Regions from separate parts of the Agromyces ramosus genome, predicted to be linked through region 1. Evidence: predicted binding sites of a transcription regulator. Region 1 holds the regulator's gene; the other holds the start of a gene.

The links. The regulator HrcA, encoded in region 1, represses chaperone genes, less so after heat shock. The targets are predictions, from matches to a motif close to TTNGCACTCGNNNNNNNCGAGTGCNAA.
Region 2: groL (chaperonin GroEL) is a predicted target of HrcA. The motif match lies at 2,342-2,368, and genes of this name have one in related genera.

The regions. Positions count from the first base shown of each region.
Region 1 covers NZ_JAUSYY010000001.1:3,720,390-3,724,488, forward strand. Annotated here, with positions in the region: gene hemW (radical SAM family heme chaperone HemW) at 1-981, shown strand, start outside; gene QFZ26_RS17450 (DUF4870 domain-containing protein) at 988-1,374, opposite strand; gene QFZ26_RS17455 (DUF4870 domain-containing protein) at 1,482-1,895, opposite strand; gene hrcA (heat-inducible transcriptional repressor HrcA) at 2,086-3,108, shown strand; gene dnaJ (molecular chaperone DnaJ) at 3,164-4,099, shown strand, end outside.
Region 2 covers NZ_JAUSYY010000001.1:659,711-663,809, reverse strand. Annotated here, with positions in the region: gene QFZ26_RS03200 (DUF3263 domain-containing protein) at 1-176, shown strand, start outside; gene QFZ26_RS03195 (LytR C-terminal domain-containing protein) at 205-750, shown strand; gene QFZ26_RS03190 (cold-shock protein) at 959-1,159, shown strand; gene QFZ26_RS03185 (DUF3048 domain-containing protein) at 1,236-2,282, shown strand; gene groL (chaperonin GroEL) at 2,413-4,032, shown strand.

The DNA of each region.
Region 1 (4,099 bases):
GGCCTGCCTGAGCGAGCCGCGCAGACCGTGTTCTTCGGGGGCGGCACGCCGACGCTGCTCCCCGCCGACGACCTCGTCCGGATGCTCGACGCGGTTCGGCAGGAATTCGGGCTCGCCGGCGACGCTGAGGTCACGACCGAGGCGAACCCCGACTCGGTCGGGCCGGCCGATCTCGTCCGCCTCGCCGAAGGCGGGTTCACTCGCGTCTCGTTCGGCATGCAGTCGGCGGTGCCGCACGTGCTGGCGGCGCTCGATCGCACCCATGACCCCGATCGGGTCCCGCTCGTGGTGGCGTGGGCACGCGACGCCGGCCTCGATGTGAGCCTCGACCTCATCTACGGCACGCCAGGGGAGTCGCTCGCCGATTGGCGACGCAGTCTCGAGTCGGCGATCGCCGAGCATCCCGATCACCTCAGCGCCTATGCGCTCATCGTCGAGGAGGGCACGAAGCTCGCACGGCAGATCCGGCGTGGCCAGCTCGCGGAGCCGTCCGACGACCTCGAGGCCGACATGTACGAACTCGCCGACGAGTTGCTCGCCGCGGCGGGGTACGACTGGTACGAGGTCAGCAACTGGGCGACGGACGCCTCACACCGGTCACGGCACAACCTCGGCTACTGGCGGGGTGACGACTGGTGGGGTGTCGGTCCGGGCGCGCACAGTCACGTGGGCGGCGTGCGCTGGTGGAACGCGAAGCATCCGTCGGCGTATGCCGACCGCATCGACTCCGGCGTCTCGCCGGCGGTCGGCCGTGAGGTGCTCGATGCCTCGACGCGGGAGACCGAGCGGGTGCTGCTGCTGACGCGCATCCGCGAGGGCATCGACCTCGCCTCGCTGCACGCGGGCGGCCGGCGAGCGGTCGCCGGTCTCATCGCCGATGAGCTCGTCGACGCGAAAGCCGCCCTCTCCGGTGGGCTCACGCTCACCAGGAGAGGACGGCTGCTCGCCGACGCCGTGGTCAGGCGCCTGCTCGAGGGTTGAGGCTCGTCAGCTCACGAACTTGATCGTGAGCGGGTACGTGTACGGCTGGCCCTGGTTGGCCTTGACCGCGGCGATGATGCTGAAGACGATGACGAGCACGCCGATCACGGCCAGCAGGATGAAGCCGATGATGATGATCGTGAGCAGGCCCGAGACGATCGCGGCGATCGTCATCGTGATCTGGAAGTTCAGCGCCGTCGCGGTGTGCGCGCGCACGAACGGTCCGCGATCCTTCAGGACCAGGTAGCCGATGAGGGCGGGAAGGAAGCCGAAGAAGATGCCGCCGATGTGGATGAGCGTCGCCCAGAGCTTCTCGTCTGACGGGCTCAGCTGTGGGCTCTGCTGGTAGGGATTCGCCGGCGGCGGCGGGGGCGGCGGAGGTGCGTCGGACATGGTGTCTCCTTGGTGGGTCGCCCGAGGGCGGGCTCGGTTCATTCATGCTCGCACAGAGTCGCGCGCCGAGAGCGGATTTCCGTCTCGGCGCGCGATCGGCGCTGGCGCTACTTGATGAGGCGGATCGCGAAGGGGTACCGGTAGTGGTTGCCGTCCTTCGCCTTGAGGAAGGCGATGATCGAGAAGACGACGCTCACGATCCAAGCCGCCCATACGATGAACACGCCGATGAGGATGAAGGTGAGGATCCACCCGACCACGTAGGCGATGAGGATCGTGATCTGGAAGTTCAGGGCCTCCTTGCCCTCGGTGTTCGTGAAGGATCCCCGGTCCTTGAAGATGAGCCAGATGATGAGCGAGGGCAGCGGACCGAGGATGCCGCCGAGGTGCGCGAACGAACCCCACTGGACGTCTTGCTCGGGCGACAGCGGCGCGGCGGCCACCGGCTGGGGGCCCGCGGGCTGCTGCGGCGGAGTCGGCGGGACGTTGGGATCGGGCGACTGGGCGTTCGGATCGGTCATGTGCGTGCCTTTCAGGGTTCTCGGTGAACCGCGACTGCGTTGGGGGAGGGATCGCAGCCAGGGTGACTCGCGGACTACCCATACGGTAGCGCCGCGACCCACCGCTGGCAACGGCTCGTTGCCGGGATGTCGCGATATGATTGGCAGTCAGTCTTTACGAGTGCTAATCGATACGACGGAAGCGAGGGTCATGGTCTCGGAACGAAGTCTCGCAGTGCTCCGCGCGATCGTGCACGACTACGTCGCCTCGCGCGAGCCGGTCGGCTCGAAGACGATCGTCGAACGGCACTCGTTCGGCGTCTCGGCGGCGACGATCCGCAACGACATGGCGCTCCTCGAAGAAGAGGAGCTCATCGCGGCGCCGCATACCTCCTCGGGGCGCATCCCCACCGACAAGGGCTACCGCGTCTTCGTCGACCAGCTCACCGACGTGCGCCCCCTGAGCCCGGCTCAGCGCCAGGCGATCGAGACCTTCTTGGGCGAGTCGAGCGACCTCGACGAGCTCCTGGCCCGCACGGTTCGGCTCATCTCGCAGCTCACGAGGCAGCTCGCGGTCGTGCAGTACCCGAGTTTCGGCAGCGCTCGCGTGCGACACGTCGAGCTGGTCTCGCTCGCGCCGACCCGGGTGCTCTGCATCCTGATCTCCGATTCCGGGCAGGTCGAGCAGCGGCTCGCCGAGCTCGACCACCCGGTCGATGAAGAGACGCTGAGCCGTCTGCGCACGCGGCTGAACGAGATCGCGGCAGGGTCGACGATGGCGGATGCCGCGGCCCTCCTCTCCGGCGAGATCGACGACGCCGACCGGCGCCACGCCGCCGTGCTGCACACGCTCGCGGCGACCCTCGCCGAGCAGGCGCGCGTACAGCGCAGCGACCGCCTCGTGGTGGCCGGTGCGGCGAACCTCGTGCGCACCGAGCAGGACTTCGCGGGCTCGATCCTCGGGGTCATCGAGGCCATCGAGGAGCAGGTCGTGCTGCTCCGCCTGTTCGGCGAGATGGCCGGCGACGAGCACACCGTCGCCGTGCGCATCGGCCGCGAGAACGCCTCGTTCGGCCTCGGCGAGACGTCGATCGTGTCGAGCTCGTTCGAGATCCCCGGCCGCGACGTCTCGCGCCTCGGCGTCGTCGGCCCCACCCGCATGGACTACTCGCACAGCATGGCGGCCGTTCGCGCGGTCGCCCGCTACCTCTCCCGCACGCTCGGCGAGAGCTGATACCGCCGCTCGTCGCAACCGACCGGCATCCCGCAATCGAAAGGACAAGCCCTCCGTGGCCGACCATTACGAGGTCCTCGGCGTCGCGCGCGACGCCACCCCCGACGAGATCAAGAAGGCGTACCGTCGGCTCGCGCGCGAACTCCACCCCGACGTGAATCCCGGCGCCGAGGCATCCGAGCGCTTCAAGATGGTGACCCACGCCTACGACGTGCTCTCCGACCCGAAGCAGCGTGAGCAGTACGACCTCGGCGGCCAGGGCGGCTTCGGCGGGCAGAACTACGGCGGCTTCGGCGACATCTTCGAGACGTTCTTCGGGGCCGGCCAGCAGAGCCGGGGTCCGCGCTCCCGTCGCGAGCGGGGCCAAGACGCCCTGATCCGCGTCGAGGTCGGCCTCGACGAGGTGATCTTCGGCACGCACCGCGAGATGGAGGTCGACACGGCCGTCACGTGCGAGACGTGTCGCGGCACGTGCTGCCAGCCCGGCACCTCGCCCGTCACGTGCGACATCTGCCACGGCACCGGATCGATCCAGCGCCAGGTCCGTTCGCTCCTCGGCAACGTCATCACGTCGAGCCCGTGCGGCACCTGCCGCGGGTATGGCACGATCATCGCGACGCCGTGCGTGACCTGCCAGGGGCAGGGCCGCGTGCGTGCGCGCCGCACAGTGCCCGTCGACATCCCCGCCGGAGTCGACACCGGGGTGCGGCTGCAGATGCCGGGATCCGGCGAGGCCGGCCCGGCGGGCGGCCCGAACGGCGACCTCTACCTCGAGATCAAGGTCAAGAACCACGACGTCTTCAGCCGCAACGGCGACGACCTGCTCTGCACCCTCGAGGTGGCCATGACCGACGCGATCCTCGGCACGACCACGACGGTCGCGGCGCTCGACGGCGACGTCGAGGTCGAGCTTCGGCCCGGGCTGCAGAGCGGTGAGATCCTCACCGTGAAGGACCGCGGGGTCACGAAGCTCCGCGGCGCCGGCCGCGGC
Region 2 (4,099 bases), 3.1 Mb from region 1:
GCGAGGAGTTCGGCATCTCCGCGGCCCGCTACTATCGGATCCTCGGAGAGCTCATCGACTCGCCGGCGGCATTGCGGCGCGAACCGATGCTCGTGAAACGCCTGCAGCGCATGCGCGAGGCACGTCAGGCGGCGCGCACACGGCGCTCGCTCTCGATCGGCCGTCCGCTCGACTGAGCCCGGCCCCGACCCGACGACTGGACTCATGGCGCAGAAGTTTCCCCGCGATCGATTCGACGCAATCCCGCACGGCATCGATCGCGTCGGTGCGCACCGGGCGCCGGCGCGGCGCGGCGCGGGCTGGATCGCCTTCGGGTGGGCTGCCCTGGCCACCGTCGTGCTGGTCGCGGTCGGCATCGGCGCGGTCGTGGTCTTCAACGACCGGCTCAACTTCCTCGCTCCGCCGGCGTCGACGCCGAGCCCCGAGCCGGTCGTCACCGCGGAACCGACCATCGCACCCGACCTCCCCGTGCTCGTGCTGAACGGCACCACGACGTCGGGGCTCGCGGCGAAGGCGCAGGAGGCGCTCGTGGCCAGCGGCGTTCCCGTCGGGTCCACCGCCAACGCCAGCGAGAACGACCTCACCGAGACGGTCGTCTACTACGCCACGCCCGACCTCGAAGGCGCGGCGCGTGGAGTCGCGCAGTTCCTGCCCGAGGCCGACGTGCGGCTCTCCGAGCAGTTCGCGCAGATCGGCACTCCGCTCGTCGTCGTGCTCGGCGCCGACTACGCGACCGCCACTGCCGGCTGATCGCGACCGAATCGTTGCCAATCTGCGATCATTCCCGGCGCCGAACCTCTTGTGCGTTGCGGCGACATCCTTCAGGATCTGGAATTGGTCGCTCGAATCCCGTGTGAACGTCCGGCATCGCATTCGGTGCCCCGTCAGCAGGAGGGCGGGGGCCCGGTACAGGCGACTGGCACGTGCTGATCCACACACAGCAACATGGGAGCAACGCATGGCGAACGGAACCGTGAAGTGGTTCAACGCTGAAAAGGGCTACGGATTCATCACCGCCGACGGCGGTGAAGACGTCTTCGTGCACTACTCCGCCATCGACATGTCCGGGTACAAGGTGCTCGAAGAGGGCCAGCAGGTCGTCTTCGACGTCGGCACCGGCTCGAAGGGCCCGCAGGCCGAGGCCGTTCGCCCCGCCTGAGGCTCGGCCTGAGCGCGAGGCCATCACCGCCGGCGCGTTCCGTGGTCTCGGGTGCGCTCGACGCTACGATGGCGGAATGGCAGTGGGGGCCGGTCGAAGCTCGCGTCGTCGAGTGTCGATGCTCGTCGCGCTCGTCGCTGCGGCCACGCTGACCGCTTGCCAGGGTGAGGTGCTCGGGCCGCTTCCCGTGGCCACCGTGGTCGCACGGCCGGCCGGCGAGGCGCCGCCCGCCGCCGTCGCCTTCGCTCCATTGACCGGCAGGTCGGCGGATGCCGCGGCCCTCGCACATCCCTCGCTCGCCGTGAAAGTCGACAATCACGAGAACGCGCGACCCCAGATCGCACTGAATCGCACGGACATCGTCTTCGAGGAACTCGTCGAGGGCGGTCTCACGCGGTACGTCGCCGTGTGGCATTCCGACATCCCCGACGAGGTCGGGCCGGTTCGCTCGATCCGCCCCATGGACCCCGACATCGCAACGCCCTTCGGCGGCATCATCGCCTACTCCGGCGGCCAGGAGCAGTTCGTCGAGATGATGATGGCGACGCCGCTCGTGAACCTCGTCTTCGACTACGACGACACCGGCCTGTTCCACCGTGCCGACGAGCGCCCGGGCCCCCACGACGTCATCCTCGCGTCGGCTGAGGCGGTGACGCGCAACGCGTCCGTCGCTCCGCCCTCGGTGCAGTTCGCGTACGGCTCCGCAGATCCTCTTGCAGCGCCGGCCTACGTGGCCGTGCCCACGTCGAGCGTCGAGCTCGTGTTCTCCGATGAGCGGTTCCCCTCGTGGCAGTGGGATGCCGCGGCATCCGCGTGGCAACGGTCGCAGGAGGGCGCGCCCGACCTCGAGGCCTCGGGCGAGCGCGTTCGCGCCACGAACGTCGTGACGCTGCGTGTCGCCATCGACGACAGCTACGGCGAGGTGCCGCGCACCGTCATGGTGTCCTCGGGCGAGGCCTGGGTCTCGGTTGCGGGGCGGACCGCCCACGGCACCTGGGCGAAGGATGCCCCGGGCTCGCCGATCCGGCTCACCGCCGACGACGGGAGTCCATTGCGGCTCGCCCCGGGCAACACGTGGGTGGAGCTCGTGCCCGATGACGGATCGGTCGCGTTCACGCCGTGAGGTGACTGCGCGTACCCCGGGCGCGCTTGCACTCGTCGCGGTCGAGTGCCAGAATCGACTTAGCACTCGCGCGATTTGAGTGCTAATTCACGAATCTTTGAAGACGTCCGGGAAAGGACGAGAAACACACATGGCAAAGATCATTGCTTTCAACGAGGAGGCCCGCCGCGGACTCGAGCGTGGGCTGAACCAGCTCGCCGACGCCGTGAAGGTGACCCTCGGCCCGCGCGGTCGCAACGTCGTGCTCGAGAAGAAGTGGGGCGCGCCCACCATCACGAACGACGGCGTGTCGATCGCCAAGGAGATCGAGCTCGACGACCCGTACGAGAAGATCGGCGCCGAGCTCGTCAAGGAGGTCGCCAAGAAGACCGATGACGTCGCCGGCGACGGCACCACGACCTCGGTCGTGCTCGCCCAGGCGCTCGTGCGCGAAGGGCTCCGCAACGTCGCCGCAGGCGCCGACCCGATCTCGCTGAAGCGCGGCATCGAGAAGGCCGTCGCGGCCGTCACCGCTGAGCTGCTCGCCGCGGCGAAGGAGATCGAGACCAAGGAAGAGATCGCGGCCACCGCCTCGATCTCCGCCGCAGACCCCGAGATCGGCGCGATCATCGCCGAGGCGATCGACAAGGTCGGCAAGGAGGGTGTCGTCACCGTCGAGGAGTCGAACACCTTCGGCACCGAGCTCGAGCTCACCGAGGGCATGCGCTTCGACAAGGGCTACCTGTCGGCTTACTTCGTCACCGACCCCGAGCGCCAGGAAGCGGTCTTCGAAGACCCCTACATCCTGATCGTCAACGGCAAGGTCTCGAACATCAAGGACCTGCTGCCGATCGTCGACAAGGTCATCCAGACCGGCAAGCAGCTCCTCATCATCGCGGAAGACGTCGACGGCGAGGCGCTCGCGACCCTGATCGTGAACAAGATCCGCGGCATCTTCAAGTCGGTCGCCGTCAAGGCACCCGGCTTCGGCGACCGTCGCAAGGCGCAGTTGCAGGACATCGCGACGCTCACCGGCGGCCAGGTCATCTCCGAAGAGGTCGGCCTCAAGCTCGAGAACGTCACGCTCGACCTGCTCGGCACCGCCCGCAAGGTCGTCATCACCAAGGACGAGACCACGATCGTCGAGGGTGCCGGCGACGCCGAGGCCATCGCCGGTCGCGTCGCGCAGATCCGCGCGGAGATCGAGAACACCGACTCGGACTACGACCGTGAGAAGCTCCAGGAGCGTCTCGCGAAGCTCGCCGGCGGCGTCGCCGTCATCAAGGCGGGCGCGGCGACCGAGGTCGAGCTCAAGGAGCGCAAGCACCGCATCGAAGACGCAGTGCGCAACGCGAAGGCTGCCGTCGAAGAGGGCATCGTCGCCGGTGGTGGCGTGGCCCTGATCCAGGCCGGTGCACGTGCCTTCGCGACCCTCGAGCTCACGGGCGACGAGGCGACCGGTGCGAACATCGTTCGCGTCGCGATCGAGGCGCCGCTCAAGCAGATCGCGCTGAACGCCGGCCTCGAGCCGGGCGTCGTCGCGAACACGGTCGCGGGCCTGCCCGCAGGTCACGGCCTCAACGCCGCGACCGGCGAGTACGGCGACCTCATCGCGCAGGGCATCATCGACCCCGCCAAGGTGACTCGTTCGGCGCTGCAGAACGCGGCATCGATCGCCGGCCTGTTCCTCACGACCGAGGCCGTCGTCGCCGACAAGCCCGAGCGCAACCCGGTTCCGGCCGGCGACCCCACGGGTGGCATGGACTTCTAGTCCGAACGATCTGCGGCCTCGCGTCCGGATCGAAACGATGGGCGTCTCCTTCGGGAGGCGCCCATCG